2 regions of the [Clostridium] saccharolyticum WM1 genome follow, and region 2 is predicted to be linked to the other one. Evidence: riboswitches for the same ligand, from Rfam matches in the RefSeq annotation. Region 2 holds a riboswitch; the other holds the start of a gene.

Region 1 (11,901 bases), 1.0 Mb from region 2:
CCATCTGGTACGGGAAGGAAAAGCAAAACATGCCATTGCCATGGATGTGAGGGAGGGCCCCTTGTTACGGGCCCGGGCCCATATCCAGGAGGCAGGCTTACAAGATTGTGTGGAAGTCCGTTTAAGCGACGGACTTTTAAAATTAGAGCAAAACGAGGCAGACTGTGTTGTCATAGCAGGCATGGGCGGAGAGCTGATGATACATATCCTGGAAGGAGGCCGTGATTTGTGGGAAGGTATTCCTTACTGGGTCCTATCCCCCCATTCGGAACTTGGGAAGGTGCGCAGATTCCTGGAGAAAGAGTCATTTTTCACTTTGCGGGAGACTATGATAAAAGAAGAAGGAAAATATTATTCCGTCATTGGAGTCAGCAGAAAGCCGGAGGATCCCTTTATTCAGGGAAAAAATGACAGGGAGATTTCCTACCGTTATGGCAAGATGCTTCTGGAAGCAAAGGATCCTGTCTTAATGGAGTACTTAAAAAAGGAAGAGGAACAGCTGGAACAGATCTTGGCTGGACTTTCTGCCATGGGGACAGAGGCTGCAGCCAGAAGAATGGAAGAGCTGAAGCTGGATTTGTCCTACAATAAGGAGGCACAGGATGCGATGCGATGAATTAATAGAGAAGCTGGAACAACTGGCACCGCCGGGATGTGCCTGTGATTGGGATAATGTAGGCCTCCTGGCAGGGCGCAGCGACAAAGAAGTGAAAAAGGTTTTCATTGCCTTAGATGCTACCGATGAGGTAGTGGAGAACGCTGTCCGGTGGGGGGCTGATTTATTGATCACTCACCATCCCCTGATTTTTAAGTCATTAAAAAAAATCAATGATAAGGACTTTATATCCCGGCGTATAATAAAGCTGATCCGCCATGATATCTCCTGCTACGCCATGCATACGAATTTTGATGCAGCACCAGGTTGTATGGCAGATGCGGCTGCAGAGAGGCTGGGACTCACAAATATAAATGTTCTGGAAAAAGAAGGTGTAATGCGTGGGGAAGGACTGGAGGAGACGATATACGGAATCGGGAAAACAGGGTATCTTAAGGAAGAAATGACGGTAAGGGAGATCGCCGCTTTTGTAAAAGAACGGTTTTGCCTTCCATTTGTAACGGTTTACGGGGAGTCTGCTCCGGGTAAGGCCGTACGATTTGTGGGTATCAGTCCGGGATCAGGGGGAAGTCTTATGAAACCGGCGTTAGATGCTGGTGTGAAAGTCTTTATAACCGGTGATATCGGTCATCATATCGGTATCGATGCTGCTGCAAACCAAATGGCTGTCATTGATGCAGGTCATTATGGCTTGGAATACCTGTTTTTAGATTTTATAGAAGAATATCTAAAGAGAGAAGCAGGAGAAACAATAGAAATCTGCAAGGCAGAAATCGAATTTCCTGAAACATTCATATAAGGAGGAAGTAAATGGCGATAGTTACAATTGACGGTGTGGCAAAGGAATACCCCATAGGGACGTCTTATCAAGAAATTGCAAAGGAGTATCAGCCCCGGTTTGAAAATGATATTTTACTGGTCAGTGTAAACGGAAAACTTAGTGAACTCCATAAAACAGTCCAGTTTGACAGCAGCCTTCATTTTTTTACAGGGAAAGATCAGCCAGGGATTCAGACTTATCACAGAAGCGCTATTTTTCTTATGATGAAAGCCTTTTATGACGTGGCAGGAGCGGAAAACATTGAAAAGGTGACTGTGGATTTTTCTTTAGGAAAAGGCTATTATATTGAGGCCCATGGAAAGGTTGAACTGACGGAGGAACTGCTTTCCCGGGTAAAGGCCCGCATGGAGGAATATGTGAGCCAGAAACTTCCCATTATGAAGAGGAATGTACACACTGACGAAGCCATTGAACTGTTCCACAAGCACCGGATGTATGATAAGGAGAGACTGTTCCGGTACCGCCGGGTGTCCCGTGTCAACATCTACAGCATAGGCGGCTTTGAAGATTACTATTATGGATACATGGTACAAAATACCGGATACATCAAATATTTTGACTTAATTCCCTATGATGACGGATTTATGCTCATGCTGCCACAAAAGGAAAACCCCAAAGAGGTACCTGTATTTGAGGCAGAGGCAAAGCAGAAGCTGTTCCGTGTGTTAAAGGAAAGCATAAAATGGGGGGAACGGCTGAATGTTTCTCATGTAGGAGCCCTTAACGAAGAAATTGCATCCGGTAACATCAATGAACTGATATTAATTCAGGAAGCGCTACAGGAAAAGAAAATTGCTGAGATCGCAGGAAAAATAGGCGCTGACCGGAGTAAGAAATTTGTTATGATTGCCGGCCCGTCCTCATCCGGAAAAACCACCTTTTCCCACCGCTTGTCTGTGCAGTTAAAAGCTCAGGGAATGATCCCCCATCCCATTGCCGTAGACGATTATTTTATAAACCGGGTCGATAGTCCAAGAAATCCGGATGGAAGCTATAATTATGAGGTTCTGGAATGTCTGGATATTGAACAGTTTAATAAAGACATGACGGCTCTTTTGGCCGGAGAAACTGTAGAAATGCCCCGGTATCAGTTTAAAACAGGGGTCCGTGAATACAGAGGCGATTATTTAAAGCTGGGTAAGGACGATATACTGGTAATAGAAGGGATTCATTGTCTCAATGACAGGCTTTCTTATTCTCTTCCGAAAGAAAGTAAATTCCGGGTATATGTAAGTGCCCTGACTCAGTTGAATATTGATGAACACAACAGGATTCCCACAACCGATTGCCGCCTGATCCGGCGGATGGTGCGGGATGCAAGAACAAGAGGTGCTTCCGCACAGGATACCATACGTATGTGGCCGTCGGTGAGGCAAGGAGAGGAAGAGTATATTTTCCCATTCCAGGAATCGGCCGATATGATGTTTAATTCCGCAACAGTCTATGAGCTGTCTGTGCTGAAGCAGTTTGCTGAGCCTCTGTTATTCGGAATCCCCAGAGACTCTCAGGAATATTTGGAAGCAAAGCGCCTGCTGAAGTTCCTTGATTATTTTCTTGGGGTCAACAGTGAGGATATTCCCCGTAATTCCATTGTCAGAGAGTTTATCGGAGGAAGCTGCTTCAAAGTTTAGGATGGAAAACGGCTTTACAAATGAACAAATATATGATATGCTATTACAGTTTTGAGTAAGACAAATGGCCGCAGCTGCAAAGCCGAAAGGCTGCAGATGAGGAAAGTCCGGGCTTCACAGGGCAGGATGCCAGATAACGTCTGGCGGAGGCGACTCTAGGGATAGTGCAACAGAAATATACCGCCGCAATTCTCACGAAGGCAACGAGCCAAATGGACGTTTGCACGGCAATTTGGCGAATGTTCGTGGGGTAAAATACTCCGCAGCTTGCTGCGAGGTATTTGATCTGCGGTAAGGGTGGAATGGTGGTGTAAGAGACCACCGCCCTTCTGGTAACAGGAGGGGCCCATGTAAACCCCATCCGAAGCAAGACCGAACAGGGAGCATAAGGCGGCCCGTCTGCTCCCGGGTAGGTCGCTGGAGCCTGCCGGCGACGGCAGGCCTAGATAGATGGCCATTCAACGACATAACCCGGCTTATCGTCTTGCTCAAAACTTTCAGAAGTAAATAAAATATTAAAAATAGTAAAATGGCGCAGCATAAAAGCTGCGCCATTGTTAGACTGGATTCCGTGTTGTTTCACCAGGGACTGTCTAAGCCTGCTGTTTATTTCGTATATTTTTCTTCGCAATACATGCAGCGGTAAACTTCTTTGTCCTCATCGGCAAGATAGAACACATGAGGGAGTCCTTGTTCTATGGAGGTGATACAGCGGGGATTCTTGCAATGTATAACATTTGTGATCTTTTTCGGCAGGCTTAATGCCTTCTTTTCCACAATCAGATTGTCCTTAATGATGTTGACCGTTATGTTATGGTCAATATAGCCCAGGATTTCCAGATCAATGTGGTCTAAGCCGCCTTCAATTTTTATAATATCCTTTTTCCCCATCTTATTGCTTTTGGCATTCTTGATGATAGCCACCTGACAGTCCAGCTTGTCCAGACCCAGGTTATAATATATTTCTAAGCTTTTTCCTGCTTCTATGTGATCTAAAACGATTCCTTCTTTTAATCCGCTGATATTTAACATGATTATTTTACCTCCAATAATGTCATGATAAGGGCCATGCGCACATACACGCCGTATTTCGCCTGCTTAAAGTAGGCGGCTCTGGGATCTTCGTCAATCTCCACGGAAATTTCGTTGACTCTTGGAAGGGGGTGAAGAACATACATATCTTGTTTTGCCAGTTTCATTTTCTTTTTGTCCAGAATATAACAGTCCTTCAAACGGATGTAATCCTCTTCATTAAAGAAGCGCTCCTTTTGCACACGGGTCATGTACAGGATATCAAGAGACGGCATCGCTTCGTCAAGGCTGTCCATTTCCATAAATTCGATGTTGTTGGCCTTTAACACATCTTCACGGATGTATTCAGGTACTCGCAGTTCAGGGGGAGAAATCAAGATGAATTTAATGTTTTCGTATCGTACAAGAGCATTAATCAGAGAGTGGACCGTTCGGCCGAATTTTAAATCACCGCAGAGGCCGATGGTCAGATCATTTAAGCGGCCTTTTAAAGAACGTATGGAAAGAAGATCAGTAAGGGTCTGGGTCGGATGCTGGTGTCCTCCGTCTCCGGCATTGATTACCGGTATGCTGGAATGGTTAGCAGCAACCAGCGGAGCTCCTTCTTTGGGATGTCTCATGGCACATATGTCTGCGTAGCAGGAAAGGACCCGAATGGTGTCAGCAACACTTTCTCCTTTTGCGGCAGAACTGGAGTCAGCAGAAGAAAAGCCTAGTACACTGCCGCCCAGATTCAACATGGCAGCCTCGAAACTCAAACGAGTTCTTGTACTTGGCTCATAAAATAATGTCGCTAATTTTTTTCCATCGCATACATGAGAATATTTTGGAAGATTTTCTTCGATATCTTTGGCCAGATCCAAAAGCTGCCCTGTCTCTTCCACACTAAAGTCTAACGGGTTAAGTAAATGTCTCATAAGAATCTCCTTTATCCACTAAATTAAGGTTTAAAATTCTATCCCATCTACTATACAGTATTAGTTAAAATATTTCAACACTTTTTTAAAATTTATGATATAATCTAAACCTGCGGTTTTTTCCAGGAATTGGAAGAGGGTCCTGTAAGGAATATTTAAGGAAGTGTAAGAAAATAAAGAATGACCGATGGAAATATCTTGTTGTATAATGTGTATGCAAAGTCATATGTCCTGCTAGTTGCAGGCTATTGATCCTTGCAACATTTGCCAGTTGCAGGCATGCTTACATTCCTGTGCCTGGCTCATTGCTTGCAAATATATAGAAAGGGGGTGTCTGTTTTGGAGGAAGGTAAGGCACCTATGATTCAGGTTAAGAATCTTTATAAGGTGTACAAAGTGGGAAACACAAAGGTCTATGCGTTAAACGGCGTGGACTTTACCATATACAAAGGGGAATTTTGTGCGATCGTAGGCCCCTCCGGCTCCGGTAAATCCACTCTTTTAAATATGCTTGCTGGTCTTGAAAAGCCGTCAAAGGGTGAGATCGTTATTGGCGGGAGCCATATAGAGAAGCTATCGGAAAATCAACTGGTATCATTCCGCAGAAAACATGTTGGTTTTATTTTCCAGTCCTACAATCTGTTAAAGACTATGAATGCGGTGGAGAATGTGGCTTTGCCACTGTCGTTCCGGGGAGTCCCTAGAAAAGTAAGGAATGAAAAGGCAAGGGAATACATAAAACTGGTGGGTCTTGAAAAGCAGATGAAACATATGGCCAATGAAATGTCAGGCGGCCAGCAGCAGAGAGTCGGAATTGCAAGAGCTTTGGCGGTAGATCCCCGGATCATCTTTGCGGATGAACCAACTGGAAACTTAGATTCAAAGACCACCAGGGAAATATTAAGCCTGATGCAGAGAATCGTGAGAGAACAGAATCAGACTCTGGTCATGGTTACTCATGATAATTATATTGCAAAGTTTGCAGACAGACAATTCCATATAGTAGATGGAAAAATCGTTAAAATCGAAGAACAGCATCATGAGGATACGAAGGAGGATATGGAAAATGAAGAAGGGTAGGAAAGGACTTCTGTGGCTGCTTGCGGCTCTTATGGTCATTGGAACTATGCCTGGTGCGGCTTTTGCCCAGTATGATTTAAGCAGAAATACCTACATTGATGTAAAAAAGTCTCCATCTGGAAAGACTGGAGAGACCGTTACTATTAATATGGTTTTTACAAACAATGGCAACAGTGATTTAAACAACGTAGCGGTGAGGTTTGACCGGGATCTGGCAGAGCAGGAATATCAGGCGACAGAAAATGCAGACGAAGAGACAAAGTATTCCGGAGCCATCTTTCCTTTTGAAATTACGTCCAATACCTTTGATAACAAAAAACTGGGAACAGTAAAGAGTGGAACTTCTAAGAGCATTTCTCTCACTGCAAGGGTCCGCCGAGACATTGCAGAGGGCTATTACCTGGTACCTTTGGAAGTATTAACAGATGCAACCAAAAAAGATGATGGTGCCCATGCCAGCTATGAAAAGGTCAACATCTGGATCACAAAATCCACCTCAACCACGGAATCCGGGAAAGATGAAGGGACGATTCAGTTTGAACTTGGAGAAAACCAGAATACGCCATCTGGTATTTTTCCAGAAACCATGAATTTTAAAATAAATTTCCGTAACTCTTCCAATATTACCGCTTTTGATGTAGACATCCGGATGGGGCTGAACCAGGACAGCACCAAGTTCCCTTTTGACATTAATGACGGAAACTACACCAGGCACTACGACCGGATCGGTGGTGGTGAGACAGTGGAGGTTCCATACAGTATGAATATCCGCAAGGATGTTTACAGCGGATATTATCCCATCACTTTTACTATTGAATATCGTGACAGCACTGAGGGGGATGTCCAGAAAGCGGAAGAATCCTTTTATGTAAAGGTTCAGAATAAAGACAAGGAAGAGGAGACCGGTGATTTTAACGCCAACGACAGGACAAAAGCCAGAATCATTGTGGATGGGTTTCAGACGAATCCTGAGACGGTCTATGCCGGGGAGGAGTTTGAAATGATCCTTCATATGAAAAACGCCTCTGAAAACGTCGCCGCAAGCAACATTCTTTTTAACCTGGAATCAGAAAAAGTTACGGACAGTGCAGTATTTACCTTGGATTCCGGTTCCTCATCCATAGTTGTGAACTCCCTTTCCGCAGGCCAGACCACGGATGTTAAGGTGAAGCTGCGGGCCGGAGCCTGGGTGGACCAAAGGACCTATGCCATTACCATTAATGAAAAATATGACAGCCCTGAGTTTAAAAACGCCGAAGAAAAGGTAACGGTGAACATTCCTGTCAAACAGGTCTCCCGGTTGAACACGGGCACCATTGAGGTAATGCCGGATACAATTTCCGTAGGCTCTGAGACAAATGTGATGTTTCCCATCAATAACACGGGAAAGGTGCTCCTCTACAATGTCATGGTAGCCTTTGTGGGGGATTCTATACAACAGACCAACAGCTATGTAGGAAATATTAAGCCGGGAGAATCCGGGAATGTAGATGCTATGATCACCGGATCAGCTCCAACCATGGATGATGGGAAAATCAAGGTTATGATCACCTACGAGGATGAAAACGGTGCCGTCAGCGAACCCATTGAAAAGGAACTGTCTTTAACGGTAACAGAACAGATGGATCAGGATCCCGGAATGGATGGTTCAGGAGATTTCCCGGCGGTAACAGAGCCGGAAGGCTCTTCCAAATATGGAAAGCTCATCATTCCGGCAGTGGTTGCTGCCCTGGTTATAGGAACCTTTGGAACGGTATTTGTGCTTAAGAGGCGCAAACGGAAAAAGGAAGCATTGGAAGAGGAAAATAACAATGAGATTTAGCGATTTGCTTTCCATGAGTGTCAACAATTTAAGACGCAGGAAGCTAAGGACATTTTTAACGGTTCTGGGAGTTTTGATCGGTACGGCTTCCATTGTTGTCATGGTGTCTTTGGGGATCGGTTTTAATGAACTTACCATGGAACAGATCGCTTCCTACGGAAGCCTTACAGAAATTTCCGTATATTCCAACGCCATGTGGGGAGGTAATGAGAACAGCAAGGACCCCAATTATATGACCGACGATGTGATCGCCCAATTTGGTAAGCTGGAGCACGTTACTGCAGCTTCTCCCCTTTTGGAGACCAATGTTTTGATGACCCAGGGGGCTTATCAGGCTTATATCAACCTTATTGGAGTCACCCAGGAGTATATGAAGAATATTCCCTTAAAGGAAGGCGGCATCCCGGAACCGGGAAAAAGGGATCTTCAGATGATCGTAGGGAATATGGTGGCCAGAAATTTTAACAACCCAAAAAGCAACCGCAACGACTATTATGAGGATCCATCCAGCATTCCAAACATTGATTTCATGAATAGGCCCTTATTTGTGATTTTTGATATGGATGCCTATTACCAATCTCAGAACGGGGGAACGGGAGAGGGAGGTAAAACCGTCAAACCTCCCAAAAAGTATTTAATTCCAACGGCAGGACTGGTAGCAGGAGGAACCGAAGAATGGAATAGTTACAGCTATAACGTTTATGTGGACCTGGATGCCTTAAAGGCCCAGTTAAAACAGATTTTTAAAAAGAAGCCCATTCCCAATCAGCCAACCAATAAAAAGGGGAAACCCTACAACTATTTTATTTACCAGCAGGCCATTGTGGAAGTGGATGATATGAACCATGTGACGGCGGTACAGAAAACCATTACAGATATGGGCTATCAGGCCAACAGCAATATGGAATGGCTGGAACAATCCCAGAAGCAGGCTCAAATGGTTCAGGCCCTATTGGGAGGGATCGGAGCCGTATCCCTGTTCGTGGCGGCCATCGGCATTGCCAATACCATGATGATGTCCATTTATGAAAGAACAAAGGAAATCGGGATCCTGAAGGTTTTGGGATGTGATATGAATAATATCAGGAATATGTTCCTTCTGGAATCCGGTTTTATCGGATTTTTAGGAGGAATAACGGGAATCCTGTTCAGCTATGGAGTATCATTCCTCATAAATAAGTTTCTTTCCGGCCGCTTTATGGCAGGTATGCCCGGCGATCTTTCCAGAATCCCGGCATGGCTTTCCTTGACAGCCGTTGGTTTTGCAATTTTTGTAGGCATGGCGGCAGGATTTTTCCCTGCTTTAAGGGCCATGAAGCTGAGCCCTCTTGCCGCTATCCGAAATGAATAGCTGATTTACAAAAGAGACTTGCATTTTTTTGTAGAATATAATATGATGTTAAATAAGGTACGTGCGACTGGCGGATAAGTGGAGTAATACCACGGGGAGCACGATACAATAAAAGCCGGCCGCCTGGGCACCCTAAGGGATGTCCAGGCGGTTTTTTGATTTGCAGAAAACCATGTCCTGTAAATCAAAAACAATTTGTTTTCATTCAGAAAGGAGACCAGATCTCATGAATTTGATTTCTTTGCAAGACGATTTAAGGAGCAATTCCTATCCGGGAAGAGGCATTATAATGGGAAAAACACCGGATGGAACAAAGGCGGTTGCCGCTTATTTCATTATGGGGAGAAGCGAAAACAGCCGCAACCGTGTTTTTGTAGAGGACGGGGAAGGTATCCGCACCCAGGCCTTCGACCCTTCCAAGGTCACGGACCCAAGCCTTATTATTTACGCCCCGGTGCGGGTCATGGGAAATAAAACCATTGTCACAAACGGAGATCAGACCGACACCATCTATGAGGGAATGGATATCCAGCTGACCTTTGAGCAATCCTTGCGGTGCAGGGAATTTGAGCCGGACAATCCAAATTACACTCCACGCATTTCCGGAATCATGCATATAGAGGGAGGACGTTTTAATTATGCCATGTCTCTCATAAAGAGCAATCATGGGGATCCGGATTCCTGCAACCGCTATACCTTTGCTTATGACAATCCGGCGGCAGGTGAAGCTCATTTCCTTCACACCTATATGCATGATGGAACTCCATTGCCAAGCTTTGAAGGGGAGCCGAAGCTGGTGGCAGCCCTTGATGATCTGGATGAATTTACTGCCATGATATGGGAAAGCCTGCACGGGGATAATAAGATTTCTCTCTTTGTAAGGTATATTGACATAGAAACCGGAGATTATGAGACCCGGATCGTGAATAAAAATCAATGACAGGAGTACAAAAGATGAACGAGCTGGAATTAAAATATGGATGTAACCCGAATCAGAAACCTTCCAGGATTTTTATGCCCCAGGGAAAAGAGCTTCCCATTCAGGTCTTAAGCGGCCGTCCGGGATATATTAATTTCCTGGATGCCTTTCATGGCTGGCAGCTGGTAAAGGAAATGAAGGAAGCCACCGGCCTTCCTGCAGCTGCTTCTTTTAAGCATGTGTCCCCGGCGGGAGCAGCTGTGGGACTTCCGCTGGATCCGGTGCTTGCAAGGATTTGCCGGGTTGAGGACATGGAAGGTCTTTCTCCTCTGGCCTGTGCTTATGCCAGAGCAAGAGGTGCTGACCGCATGTCTTCCTTTGGGGATTTTATTTCCCTTTCTGATATCTGCGATAAAGATACTGCCAGGATTATCAAGCGGGAAGTGTCTGACGGTGTCATCGCTCCTGGATATGAACCGGAAGCTTTGGAACTTCTAAAATCCAAAAAGAACGGAAGCTATAATATTATCCAGATTGATCCGGAGTATGAGCCGGAGCTTCTTGAGAGAAAACAGGTTTATGGGATCATCTTTGAGCAGGGAAGAAATGAAGGGAGGATTGATGAAGGACTTTTTAAAAATATAGTCACAGAGAACAAGGAAATTCCTCAAACAGCAAAAATTGATCTGATCATTTCCCTTATTACTTTAAAATACACTCAGTCCAACTCCGTTTGCTTTGCAAAAGACGGACAGGCCATCGGCATCGGGGCGGGGCAGCAGTCCCGTATCCACTGTACCAGACTGGCAGGAAATAAGGCGGATAACTGGTTTTTGCGCCAGGCTCCTCAGGTATTAGAACTTCCCTTTGTAGATGGAATTGGCCGTGCGGACAGAGACAATGCCATTGATGTCTACATCGGAGACGATTCTATGGATATAATTTCGGATGGCAGATGGGAAAATATCTTCAGGGTGAAGCCTGCAGTATTTACGAGAGAAGAGAAGCGTGCATGGCTGGACAGGCTGACAGGAGTCTCTCTGGGTTCTGACGCCTTCTTCCCCTTCGGTGACAACATAGACCGTGCTTATAAAAGCGGTGTACGGTATGTGGCCCAGCCAGGAGGCTCGGTCCGGGATGACCAGGTGATTGAAACCTGCAATAAATACGGCATGGCTATGGCCTTTACCGGTGTCCGCCTGTTTCACCATTGATACGAAGACGGATGGGTTCGATCCTGTACATGGCGTCTGAGCTGAGCCCGCTTTGATTGCCTGTTCTGCGGTAGAGAGGGAAAATAAGTACCAGCCAATATTTCTTGTAAAAGCACTTTAGAGAGAGGGGCGGCATAAAATGAGAGTAAGTAAGTTTAAGGTGGCTTTCTTTGAAGACTTTTCCCAAACCTTTAACTGCGCGAGAAGAACGAGAGTGTCTGGAACGATACCAGGAAGGGGATCGGGAGGCGAGAGCCACACTCATCGAGCGGAATATGCGCCTGGTGGCACATGTGGCAAAAAAGTATCAGAATACGGATTATGATATGGAAGACCTTCTTTCCGTAGGGACCATAGGACTAATCAAAGCCGTTAATACCTTTCATCCGGACAGAGGCTCCAGGCTGGCCACTTATGCGGCCAAATGTGTGGAGAATGGTATCCTATCATGACGGCTCCATACCATAGAAATTAGGGA
Region 2 (11,901 bases):
ATACTACGCATGGGAGAGACGCTACCAGGAGCATAAGCCCAAGCAAAATGCTGAGAAAAAATTTCTGCCCCATATTGATAAGAGCCATGCCCAGCAGCTTTGCGCACACTGCACTGGCTAGAAATCCGCCGAGGGAATAGGCCACGGCAACAATCGCCATGACGCTTATTTTCGCCAGCACAAGCCTTTCTCTTGAGACCGGGATCGTCGCAAGGTTTTTTAACGTGTCGCTGTCCTGCTCCGTAAAAAACAGCGAAGTAGAGATTACCACCAAAATGGGAAGCAGTAGAAGGAAATCTCCGTAGTCAACAATTCCCGAAAATAGATTGTCAAAATCCGGCTGCGTTGGGGTGTTCCAGTACAGCGCTGTCATCACAATCGGAAAAATGAATGCCGCCAGTGTCGCCAGCAGAAACATGGGACGCCGTTTGAACTTTTGAAATTCACAAAGGATCAGGTTATGCAATGCCCTCACCCCCGGTCACGCGCTTGAAGTAGTCCTCCAGCGTGTCCTCGCAGGTGTGGGCTTCCGCGACCTCCAATCCATTCTCAATAAAAGCGCGGGTGAGCGCGGTCACCGGCAAATTCGTATCGTACAGGCGCAGACTGCGGTCATTTTCCACCGTAAAATTTTTTGCCCCAAAGCTTCGCTCCATGATTCTGGCCGCCTGTGCCGTGTCGGAGACGATGAAATGAACATACTTACTGTTTTTTTCTTCTAATTCAAAAAGACTTTCTTCCTCCAGCAGAGCCCCATGGTCGATGATACCGATATCGTCCGCCAGCAGGGATATTTCCGAAAGAATGTGGCTGGAAATCAAAATGGTTTTTCCTCTCGCGTCGCACAGCTCCCGGATGAACGAACGGACTTCCGCAATGCCGATGGGGTCAAGCCCGTTGATCGGCTCGTCCAGAATCAGCAGTTCCGGGTCGTGCATGATGGCAAGCGCGATGGCCAGACGCTGCTTCATACCGAGTGAGTATTGTGAAAACAGTTTTTTATCGCCGTATGGCAGCCCGACAACTTCCAATGCGCTGGAAACAGCGTTGCGCTTGGAAACACCCCGGAGTCGGGCAAAGATATTCAGGTTTTCCGTGCCGGTCAGATTTGGGTAAAAGCCCGGCGACTCAATGAGGTTGCCGACACGTGGCAGGATTTTTTTCTCATTTCCACGAATGCTTTTACCGAAAATTTTCACCTCTCCCGAGGTCGGCTGCGTCAGGCCTAGCAGCATTTTCATCGTCGTGGTTTTTCCGGCACCGTTTCGTCCGAGCAACCCATAAATACGACCCTTTTTTACATGAATACTCAGGTTGGCAACGCTTTTCTGCGCGCCATATTGTTTGGTAAGATTTTTTGTTTCAATGATTATATCACTCAATCTCAGAACCTCCTTTTCTTACTGAAACCAGTGTAACACGCCAAGCTTGCATTAACCTTGCATTAACCTTGCATTAACCTTGCAATTTTGGCAGAAAAAATCCCTGCCCACAGACAGGGATTCACTCAATTTTTTACTGAGAAGCCAACGATAAACGCTGTATATCGGTTTGGTTCACTTTGGGCGGTAATCTTACCGTCCATTTTTTCGACCATCTGCCAGACAATGGACAGTCCCAATCCGCTTCCCTTATCAGAGCGGCCTTTATCACATTTATACAACCGCTCAAAGATGTGCGGCAAATCCGCTTTCTCGATGCCGATCCCGTTGTCTGTGATACGGATTTCAATATTATTTCCTTCTTGTGTCATTTCGATTTTTATCTGTGTGGCCCGGCTATGGGTAATGACGTTTTGCACCAGATTGTTGATAATACGGGCATATCCGTCCAAATCCACCTTTGCAAACAGCGGCCTTTCCGGAATATTAATTTCGTAGTCCAGATGATTTTCTTCAAATATGGGAATCCAGTCTTTCAGAACATTTCGGGTTAGCTCCGCAAGCTCCACCCGTTCTATGGATAAGGCGAATTCGCTGGAATTGAGCTTGAACCAGTCGAACAGGATGTCGATATAATCCTTCAGGTCGTGGGCTTTGTGTCTGGCGATTTCCAGATAATCTTCGCGCTCTTTTCCTGTGACAACGCCTCTATGCGACGCATCCAGATAGCCGATCAGGGTAGTGAGCGGTGTCCGCACGTCATGGGAGAGGCTGGTCATGAGCTGGCGGTTGGTTTCGTCTGCTGCCCTGAGCCCGGAGAGCTGTTCCTCGTAACGGGTAACAATTTCATTCATTTTGTAGGAAAGGTCTGCGGTCAACTCATTGTCCACGGCAAGAATTCTGCGATTTCCGTTTCCGGCTTCAATGTCATTCAGAGCATCTGTCATGTCCTGAAGCTGCCGCTTAACGCCAAGGAGTTTTCCCATACAAATCATACCGAGCAGAAGAGCAAGGAAGAGGAGTATGCCTAATGTCACATCGAGAATCACGCCTACACCTCCTTGTTGAAGCGGTAGCCGATTCCTTTTACCGTCTGGATGTAATAGGGAGCGCTGGAATCAGATTCGATTTTTTTGCGGAGCCTGCTGATAATCGCCATAATATTGCTGTCATCATAAACGTATGATTCACCCCAAACTTCCTCGTAAATCTGCTGTTTTGTTAAAATCTTCCCCTGATTTTTCGCGCAAAACAGCAGCAGGTCAAATTCTTTCGGCGGCAATTCAAACGTCCCGTTCTGAGTGGTTACGCTCCGGCTGTCCATGTCTATGGTCAGCCCCTGATAAGTCAGCGGCTGAGAATGATCTCCAGTCGTATTGAACCGCGTATAACGGCGGATTAAGGAAACCACACGGGCAATCAGTTCATCCATATCAAAAGGTTTTGTCAGATAATCATCCGCACCGGAGCGCAGTCCGCGAATCTTTGATGTGCTGTCATTTTTGGAGGTCAGCATTAGTATGGGAACACTGCTTTTCTGCCGTATTTTCTCCATAGTCTGAAAGCCGTCCAGTCCCGGCATCATCACATCCAAAAGAATAAGCTGGTAATCATTCTTCTGGAGCATAGCGAGCCCGTCCGTGCCGGAATAGCAGTGATCTGCGTCTATACTTTCAACCGCCACACTCTGCTTGATCAAAGCACACAGCTCTTTATCATCATCAATCACTAAGATTTTATAGCTCATTTTCAATCCTCCCTGTATCAATTCATTTTCTCACATAGAAAATAAAAGCCAAAGTTATCAATTCACTTTTTTTCTTTCTTTCTCGCATCAGCTGGTTTCTCCGCATCCTTTGGAATTGCCCATGCGCGACCGAAGCGAACCGCTCCGGCTATTCTGTTTTCCTCGCAGAGCTTCTGTATTCTTCTCTTTGAGATACCCCATTGATCAGCGGCCTGCTGTACGGATATATAATCAAGCATTTGTATTCCTCCAACTTGTGTCTTTCTCTCAGTATATACGCAATCGCGAATGAAAGCAACAACCGCCTTGCAAAGCCAGTCCTCTCACTTTAATTAAGAGAGGGAGCTGGCTGTGCGCAAATTCGAAAAATTTCTATTAGGTTCTTTTGCTTGGAAAGAATTCTTGAAAGCCTGCGAGCTCACGCTATATCATGCAACGAGTCCAATAAATTTCTATTTGTGCCTTGAAGTTGACAATACTAATGAGCAGTGGTAATATAAATGTGCTGTATGACTGACGGAAGTGGATTCAACCACAGGGAGTACAGCGTTTTGGAAAGCCGACCGTCTGGGCATGATGCTTGGATTGGTGGGTCTTTTTTATTTTCTGAATGCACTTAATACCATTCAGAGAACATTTGAATCAGAGCAGAGTAGAACGTTGTGCGTAAATCATTGATTTGCAGTGCCTTCTGAACGGGGAGTTGTCAGAGGGACGAAAAGCCTTTTAGGGCTTACGGTACAAGGTTCGCATCCCGCTGCTGCATAAGGAGAAGCGGTGTAATGATTGTGCCTCTTGTTGTGTAGCTGTGCTGCATGACAGGAGGTGTATTTGATGGTTATAACTTAGAATTTCAATTTAACAATAAACTTTCTATGTCACGTTCTATTTAAGAAGGGAGAAGTTAAATTGAAGAATACAACTTTATATGTGCGCCGCATCACAATCTCTGCGGTATTTCTCAGTATTTCACTTGTTTTAAAAACAACATTTTCTTTCTACATACCCGTGTTTGGTCAAAATGGAATGAGTGTTGGCATCTCCGGCATTTTCTCCATTATGCCATCCCTGTTATTCGGGCCAGTATATGGCGCGGTTGTGTCCGGGCTTTCTGACTTTTTGGGTTACCTTTTAAAGCCTGTTGGAACCTATATACCTCTTATGACGCTGGTCGTAGCTGCCGGTGGATTTATCCGGGGCGCATTATGGTCTGTCCTGCGCAACAAAGACAACAAGAAAATGAGAATGATAGTTGCAATTTTTTCCGTACTCATGTTATTAGCAGGGATTTGTAATATTGCGTTTCTGGCTGCCGATGGCGTTAATCGTGAATTCTACAATCATGTACAAAAAGAAAACGTCAATACGGACAACATGCACCTTATCAGTAAAATGCTGATTGAAAGAACCATTGGTACAAAAGATCCATCGGGAAATCTGGCAACATATATTTCTTGGGTCACAACCGCAATGATTGGATGCGCAACTCTCGGCATCCTGTTGTTAGCCGCTGATCTCTTCCTGTCGAAAAAGATTTTTCATGACACAAGCAGGGAGCATATCCCCCAACTTCTTATCGCTATGATTGGTTCCGGTTTGATTGTCACAACTCTTAACACAGTCGTATTGCGTGAAACAATTTTTACCGCATGGAAGGTACTGCCGTTTGCAGTCATATGGATTCCCAGAGTAATTGAAGAAATCCTTGGCAATACAGTCAAGGCATATTTTGTGGTCATTCTGATGGGCATTTGCAGAAAACAGAATACCCTGCAAGAGATAATGAATGGGTCATCCGTTAAGTTCAAATAGAAATCAAAGACTCGTAAGATTGGAGCGGAGCATTTTGGAACACTATACGGTTTTAAATGAAAACGTACACCAGTTTCCGGTGGTGATTGATTTACCCCACAGCGGCACCTTTGTCCCCGAAGACATTCGCAGTAGCTTCCTTAAAGGCGTCTGTCTGTCAAACACAGATTGGTTCTTGCCGGAGCTATACGACTTTCTTCCTGCAATGGGCTGCACCACGATCATCAACCACCTAAGCCGTTATGTGGTAGATATGAACCGGCCGGCCGAAAGTGCAAAAAAGGGGGATTATCGTCAAACCGTGGTCTATCAGGAAAACACTCAAGGCAGCCGTTTGTATTCTTCACCGCTGAATGAGAATGAAATTAACCGTCGGGTAGGCCTGTATTATGACCCTTATCATCAGGCGCTTGAAAAACTTTTGCGTGAAAAATTAAAGGTGTATCCGTCGGTTCTCCTTTTGGACTTGCACAGTTTCTTCCTTGACTTTGGCGATGGCGGCAGCCAAGATATTTATTTATCCAACCGATGCGGCGTTACATCCTCTGAGCAGACGTTGTATGGACTGCACGAAAATCTTACAGCACAAGGCTACAGTGTTATAGATAATGCAAACTTGGGAGGACATATTATTAATCATTACCGTGAGCTTTTTGGCGAGCGGATTGAGGGTGTGATGATGGAACTGCGGTATACAAAATATATCGCAGACCGCTACTTTGGAGAAGAAGAGCTAACGGATAGAAACGAAATGCTTTTTCAATCTGCAAAGCAGAAGCTAAAGGAAGCGTTTATGCGACTGCCTTTGTTTTGGGGGGTAAATATAGAACAGTCGAAATAGCAACGCGTATTTTACGGTATATGTCTACAATGGAAATAATTTCTACGTATCCCGATATAATCAATAAAATCACAAAAGGAGGAATAATCCGATGGAACAAAAAGATTACTGGAACAGTGTATCGGAGACAAAACAGTTTACAACGCCATTTCAGGCAAATGAATTCGCCAATTATCTCGATCTCAATGCCGTCATTCTTGATGTTGGGTGCGGCTATGGCCGTACATTAAACGAATTACATCATCTTGGGTACAGGCATCTGATTGGCATGGATTTTTCGCAGGGAATGATCGAACGGGGAAAACAGCAGGCTCCTTATCTTGACCTCCGTTTGAAAAAAGATGCAGGGATTGATTTGCCGGATCATAGTATAGACGCAGTGATACTCTTTGCCGTCCTGACTTGTATCAAAAGCAATGAAGAACAGCAGGCTCTGATTTCCGAAATAAATCGTGTATTAAAACCTGACGGAATTCTCTACATCAACGATTTCCTTATCAATTCAGATGAACGAAATCAAGCCCGCTATCAAAGCTTTGAAGAAAAGTATGGCATCTATGGTGTCTTTGAATTGCCGGAAGGCGCCGTTCTTCGCCATCACTCAGAGAAATGGTTGAAGGAGCTTTTGCTTGATTTCCGTACATTAAAGTATGAACGCCTGACATTTACAACTATGAACGGACACAAATCGAATGGATTTTATTTCATAGGAAGGAAACTTTCCTAAGTCTATCGTTTATTCTTAAGTTACCTTCAAAAAACAACCAGTATATCTTGCTTTTCATCAATGACCTAGGTTATTATTGTTTTTTGTTCTCCCTAACAGTCATCACTGGTTCGTTCTCAATCCTAAGCCCATACTGTAAAATTGGGTGAGGAGGTGAACTTACAGTGGAGGAATTGCTGAACTCATTTGGTCAGACCATAAAGGAAGCCCGGATTGCCGCAGGCATGACACAGGATGCCCTTGCGGAACAGGTCGGAGTCACGCCAAGATACATAATGGCCATTGAAAATGAAAACAAACACCCAAGAATGCCGGTACTACTTAAGATTATCCGCGCCTTGAAAATATCAGCCGATACGATCTTTTACCCAGAAATTCAACATTCAGACAGAGAAAAAGAACAGCTCATGCATATGATTCAGCTGTGCGGCAAAAAGGAAATCAAAATAGCCGCCGCAACCATCAAGGCGCTATTGGATGCCAGATAAGCAGAATCCATCTTCTTTCTTCGGAGGTGGATTTTCTTCATGTTAAAGTAATTATTGTTGTTTCTCTGTGTTTAAAGAAATCCTTAGAGTGACAAGTTCACTGCATAGGCCATGATGACACATACCATATGCCGCCGACAGGACGCACTGCTCCCTTGGCGGTAGGGTATGTGTTTTCTCATTTCACCGTAAACAGCAGACTACTCTTGCCGCCGTTTTCCCGCCAGCGCTGTTCCTTTTGAAGATAGCCGGTCTTTTCGAGGTCGGCGATGGCTCGCTGTACCGTGCGGCGGGAGAGCTTCAAGTCCTTAGCAATCGTACCGATTGCAGGATAACAGGTTCCGTCCCTGTTCGCCCGGTCTTTCAGATACCGGTAAACCGCCACGGCACGGTGTGGGACATTTTCAGCATAGAGTGAGGAAAGATAGTTCAAATCACGAACACCCCCTAATCGGTACGTAGAGGCATGGTGGGAAGCTCCGACTCATGCTCCTGCACTGGAGTATGCAGCATACCTCCGTTGCGGTCATCACCGGGAGGCTCCGGAAATTCAGCAAAGTCATCTTCCTCATAAGCACAGCCTCGCTGGAGGATTTCCTGCTCCAGCTCAAAGCGGTCGGCATAGTGAACCTTTCGGGCGGCACGTTCCTCCCCCTCAAAGGGCTTTTCGAATCGGATGCCCCATTTCAGAAACAACGGCAGCTTGGTACGCATAGGACAGCAGCCGGTTTTGGCCAAAATAAAGTTCCCCTTGGGCAGAGTTTTCAGCTCATCCGGTGTCATCAGCGGGCGCTGGATCATCTGCAGGCTCTGGCTGGGATCGTTCTTTCCTCTGCTGATGGAACCGGACATGACGGTTTTATTCCCCAACGCCCTTGAGAGGATATCTGCGCTTTCCGAGTTGGGTGCAAAGCCTCCAAATAAAATGTCCTGACAGTTATCAATGATAATTGCGGAACCCTCCTTGCCGTAGTTTTTCTCAAGCTGAGCGAAGGATTGAATGATGGGTACCATGCTGATGCGGCGGGAACGGCCTGCGGAGAACATCATCTCCATTGACTGGATCTTAGGGATGGTTCCGATCTCATCGGCAAAGATCATGACCCGGTTGGGAAGCTTGCCACCGTATTCATCGGCCACGGTCAGCATCTCCCGGTAGAGCTGTTGCAGGAACAACGACACCATAAAGTATTTCGTGTTATCTTCCTCCGGCAACACAATAAAGATGGCACACTTCTCCTTGCAGAAGGTTTCCGTGTCCAGCGAGCTGTCGAAGCACAGAATCTGCTCCATCTCGGAATCCAGAAAGGCATTGAGGCGTGACATAGCCGTAGACAGCACGGAGGCCATTGCTTGGTCTGCGGTGTTGAGGGCGGCTCCCGCAAACCATCTTGCCTTATGGTCAGTCGGTAACTTATCCATAAGCAGCTGGAACTGACTTTTATTCTTCACCGGGGAGGGAGCCAGCAAATCCTGTATCATTTTGAACACCGATATGATGTGCCGCTTCTCCGGAGGACAGTATTCTGCAATCAGCAGAATCACGGATGTCAATAATCCCTCGGCGGCATCGTAGAAAAAGGCGTTCTGCCCATAGCTTGCCGAATCCTCGCCGCTGCTGGAGATGATGGTCTTGGCAGTGATTTTGGCATACTTCTCCGCTTTAGCTTTCAGCGCGAGATTCTCCGGATTTTCCATGTAGGCATCCATATAACGGTTCACCAGCTGCAGGATGTTATCCCCATCCGAGCGTGTGGGGTTACGCAGATCCAGCACAGATATTTTGTAGCCATAATAATCCTTTGCGATGCCTGCGTAGTTTCGGAACAAATCCCCCTTGGTATCGGTGCAGAGGAAGCTCATGCCAGAGGCGCAGGCGTATTCGATGTTGGGGTATAGAAAGTTTGCGGTTTTACCTACACCGGCAGCACCGATCATGAGGCAGTGAATATCGCCGTCATCAATAAGGGCGGTGGTAGAGCCTGCCTTTTGCTTACTCCCTACCACAAGCCCCTGCAAGGTGGGCAGATTCTGCCCACGCCGCCATTTTTCCGGCTCGTAGGTTACATGTGTGTATGTCCGTCTGATTTCGCTTTCTGTGGCAAAACGGGCGGTACCGTGCTGACCGTCACCGACCGTTTTAGATTTAATGCCGCTAAGGGTATAATAGTGTGCTAAAAGAGAAAGACCGCCGATGACAAAAAACATCACGGCGGCCACTGCAATTAGAATAGTTACTTGGGATAACATAGGGAACTCCTTTCTTTTATTTGAATTGAACTTGTAGTATAATGACTGTAAATATTGGCCTTAGAAATATAAGGCTCGGCAATTGTTAATCAAGTTTAAGATAGTAGACGAATTATTAAATCAGAATTCTAAGAGGTGAAATTGTATATGAAAAGATACATTGCATTATTAAGAGGTATCAATGTAAGCGGCAAAAATAAGATAGCAATGTCTGAACTAAAAACAGGTTTTGTAGAAATGGGCTATACAGAAGTTTTTACACACCTCAATAGCGGCAACGTTATCTTTTCAAGTGATATAGATGATACGGCTATTCTTGTAAATACAATAAAAATGATGATAAAAAACAAGTTTGAGTTAGATATACCAGTTTTTATTATTTTACAGGAAGAATTGGAAGATATATTAAATAATGCGCCCGATTGGTGGGGCGATGATAACAAGGACATATATGATAACCTTATTTTTATGTTTCCTCCCTTATCTTATAACGAGTTTTATAATAAGGTTGGAAATCCTAAAGAGGAGTATGAGAAAGTATACAATTATAAAAATGCTGTTTTCTGGTCTTTTAACCGAAAAGATTATCAAAAGACAAATTGGTGGTCAAAGACTGCCAGTTCAAATATAAGGGACAAGATTACAATCCGAACAGCAAATACAGCAAGAAAAATAGTTGGAATATAGTCTGCAAACTCCAGTTAATCCGCTTTAGTAACATTTGGTTAATAAGCAAACTGAGCATGACGGTTACTCATCAGCTGTCATGCTTTTTATGTCATTACCATAGATGGTGCGGCTTGCTCCTGCGAGTATAATGCTTTCAAATCTTCATTCCAGTCCTTGTGTGCGGAAACATCATACACCACATCTTCAAATCTCTGCTGCCGTAATGTTTCATGAATGCGGCTGGCGGCTTTATGACCAGCTTTATCATTGTCCAGACAAAGTGTCACTCGTTGAAGCTGAGGGTACAGTTCCAATAGTTTTAGCACCGGCTGTTCCGACACACCGTTCAGCGCCACATAACTGGCGTTTTTCCAATTCTGTGGATGCAAACTGATGTAGGACAGCAGATCAATAGGTGCTTCAAACACAAACAGGTTGTTGGGGCTTGGATTCTTGGAAACGTAATGAAAGCTGTAGGCCGGATGGCTGCCCTCTACATTGATGCGAAAAGCACTGCCGGTTGCCGTACTTTTCTTATGGGCATGGCGGGCAACGCATTTTTCATCGAAGCCAACAAACACAGCGTTGTGGTATTCTGCATCCTCAAACAGCAGCTTCTCTCTGGCAAACTCCGACACCACCTCTCGGCTGATACAGCGCTGTTTAATGAGATAAGCAAACACCCGGCGCATATCCGTGTGCGCTGGCGGCAGAGCGAATGGCTTTCGCTGCTCCGGTTCACTGAATTTGCTGTGCTGCCGGTATTCTACTCCTTGCTCACCACCCAGCAGGAGGCTAACCGCCTCCGGGAAAGACAGATTATAGAGCCGTTTCACAAGATCAATAGCATAACTGCCCTCCTCAGAAGCGTGATCGTACCAGCGGTTGCCCCGAACGGTGATGCTGTGATCGCTGGCCAGCCGCTTATCCCTCCCTGATGGCAGGAGCTTTTCTCCTTGCCGCTGGAGGAAGTCCACCAAGTCTACGGAGTTGGCTCGTTCCTTTTGTTCGTCTGTAAAATGGATGTAGTCTGACATGAGTAAAACCTCCCATCATAAATAAATTTGCGGCGCATAGTCATCCCGCTTGTGACCCTGCGCCTGCTTTTTCTCCTGCAGCTTCCGTCTGCGCTTGCAGTCGATTTGACCGGCAGCGATTCCTGCGGTTCTTCGGTAATCCTCCCGGAACAAATTCTCCAGCCGATGCATAAGCCGGGTGGCTGCCAGTAGCACCGAGGGATTGCGATAGTTGTTGATGTTGTCAATAAAGTACTGCGCATAGACATTGCCCTGCGTCGCAGCCAGTCCCAGCCAGTAAAGGCTCTTTTCCTTGTCACGGGGAACATCGCCGTCATAAAAATACAGCTTACCAAGAGCATACTGTGCATATTGGTTTCCCTGATTGGCAGAAGCGGTCAGCCAACGGATAGCGGCTTCCACATTCTTTGGGACATCTTCCCCTTGGAGATAGAGCTTGCCGAGCTGATAGGCGGCAAATTCATTTTTCTTCTCTGCCGATAAGGTGAACAGCCTGATTGCCGCACCGACATCCTTGGGAATGCCATCACCGGAAAGATACAGCTTGGCCAGTGAGTACCCGGCATAAGCATTGCTAAGGTCGGAGGAAAGCGTGAGCCACTTGACCGCTTCCGGAAGATTCTTCGGAAGATCCGCACTGGACAGATACAGCTTGCCGAGTTGGTAAGCGGCATACTCGTTTTTCTGTTCTGCGGCAGCTGTGAACATAGCCACTGCTTTTGGAATGTCTTTATCTACATGAGTGCCATCCCGGTACAACTTTCCGAGGGCATACTGCGCTCCGGCGTTTCCGGCCTCCGCTGCTTTGACCATCCTAGCCACCGCCTGTACAGGGTTTCCGATACCGGTTTCCAGACACACCTTGCCCAGCAGACATTGGGCATTTACATTTCCAAGCTGTGCTGATTTCTCCAGATAAGAAACTGCAGCCTGCATATCTTTGTCCGT

What was found. A riboswitch is a leader RNA that binds a small molecule or an ion and turns the genes downstream of it on or off. The one in region 2 is predicted to bind ZMP and ZTP.
Region 1: linked by a shared signal. The riboswitch ahead of CLOSA_RS11015 (IMP cyclohydrolase) and the one ahead of CLOSA_RS15775 (ECF transporter S component) in region 2 are both predicted to bind ZMP and ZTP.

Annotation. Positions count from the first base shown of each region.
Region 1 covers NC_014376.1:2,343,171-2,355,071, reverse strand. The annotation lists gene CLOSA_RS11055 (tRNA (adenine(22)-N(1))-methyltransferase) at 1-616, shown strand, start outside; gene CLOSA_RS11050 (Nif3-like dinuclear metal center hexameric protein) at 603-1,415, shown strand; gene CLOSA_RS11045 (nucleoside kinase) at 1,427-3,088, shown strand; RNA gene rnpB (RNase P RNA component class A) at 3,141-3,583, shown strand; gene CLOSA_RS11040 (aspartate carbamoyltransferase regulatory subunit) at 3,695-4,120, opposite strand; gene pyrB (aspartate carbamoyltransferase) at 4,123-5,037, opposite strand; gene CLOSA_RS11030 (ABC transporter ATP-binding protein) at 5,398-6,117, shown strand; gene CLOSA_RS11025 (COG1361 S-layer family protein) at 6,104-7,939, shown strand; gene CLOSA_RS11020 (ABC transporter permease) at 7,929-9,290, shown strand; ZMP/ZTP riboswitch at 9,344-9,426, shown strand; gene CLOSA_RS11015 (IMP cyclohydrolase) at 9,517-10,230, shown strand; gene CLOSA_RS11010 (phosphoribosylaminoimidazolecarboxamide formyltransferase) at 10,245-11,423, shown strand; partial or broken gene CLOSA_RS11005 (sigma-70 family RNA polymerase sigma factor) at 11,594-11,869, shown strand.
Region 2 covers NC_014376.1:3,387,931-3,399,831, reverse strand. The annotation lists gene CLOSA_RS15800 (ABC transporter permease) at 1-475, opposite strand, end outside; gene CLOSA_RS15795 (ABC transporter ATP-binding protein) at 459-1,382, opposite strand; gene CLOSA_RS15790 (sensor histidine kinase) at 1,508-2,377, opposite strand; gene CLOSA_RS15785 (response regulator transcription factor) at 2,434-3,129, opposite strand; gene CLOSA_RS15780 (excisionase family DNA-binding protein) at 3,192-3,368, opposite strand; ZMP/ZTP riboswitch at 3,629-3,709, shown strand; THF riboswitch at 3,776-3,891, shown strand; gene CLOSA_RS15775 (ECF transporter S component) at 4,039-4,941, shown strand; gene CLOSA_RS15770 (N-formylglutamate amidohydrolase) at 4,976-5,782, shown strand; gene CLOSA_RS15765 (class I SAM-dependent methyltransferase) at 5,874-6,509, shown strand; gene CLOSA_RS15760 (helix-turn-helix domain-containing protein) at 6,674-6,997, shown strand; gene CLOSA_RS15755 (helix-turn-helix domain-containing protein) at 7,176-7,430, opposite strand; gene CLOSA_RS15750 (VirD4-like conjugal transfer protein, CD1115 family) at 7,445-9,247, opposite strand; gene CLOSA_RS15745 (DUF1697 domain-containing protein) at 9,395-9,934, shown strand; gene CLOSA_RS15740 (DUF3991 and toprim domain-containing protein) at 10,021-10,953, opposite strand; gene mobP3 (MobP3 family relaxase) at 10,969-11,901, opposite strand, start outside.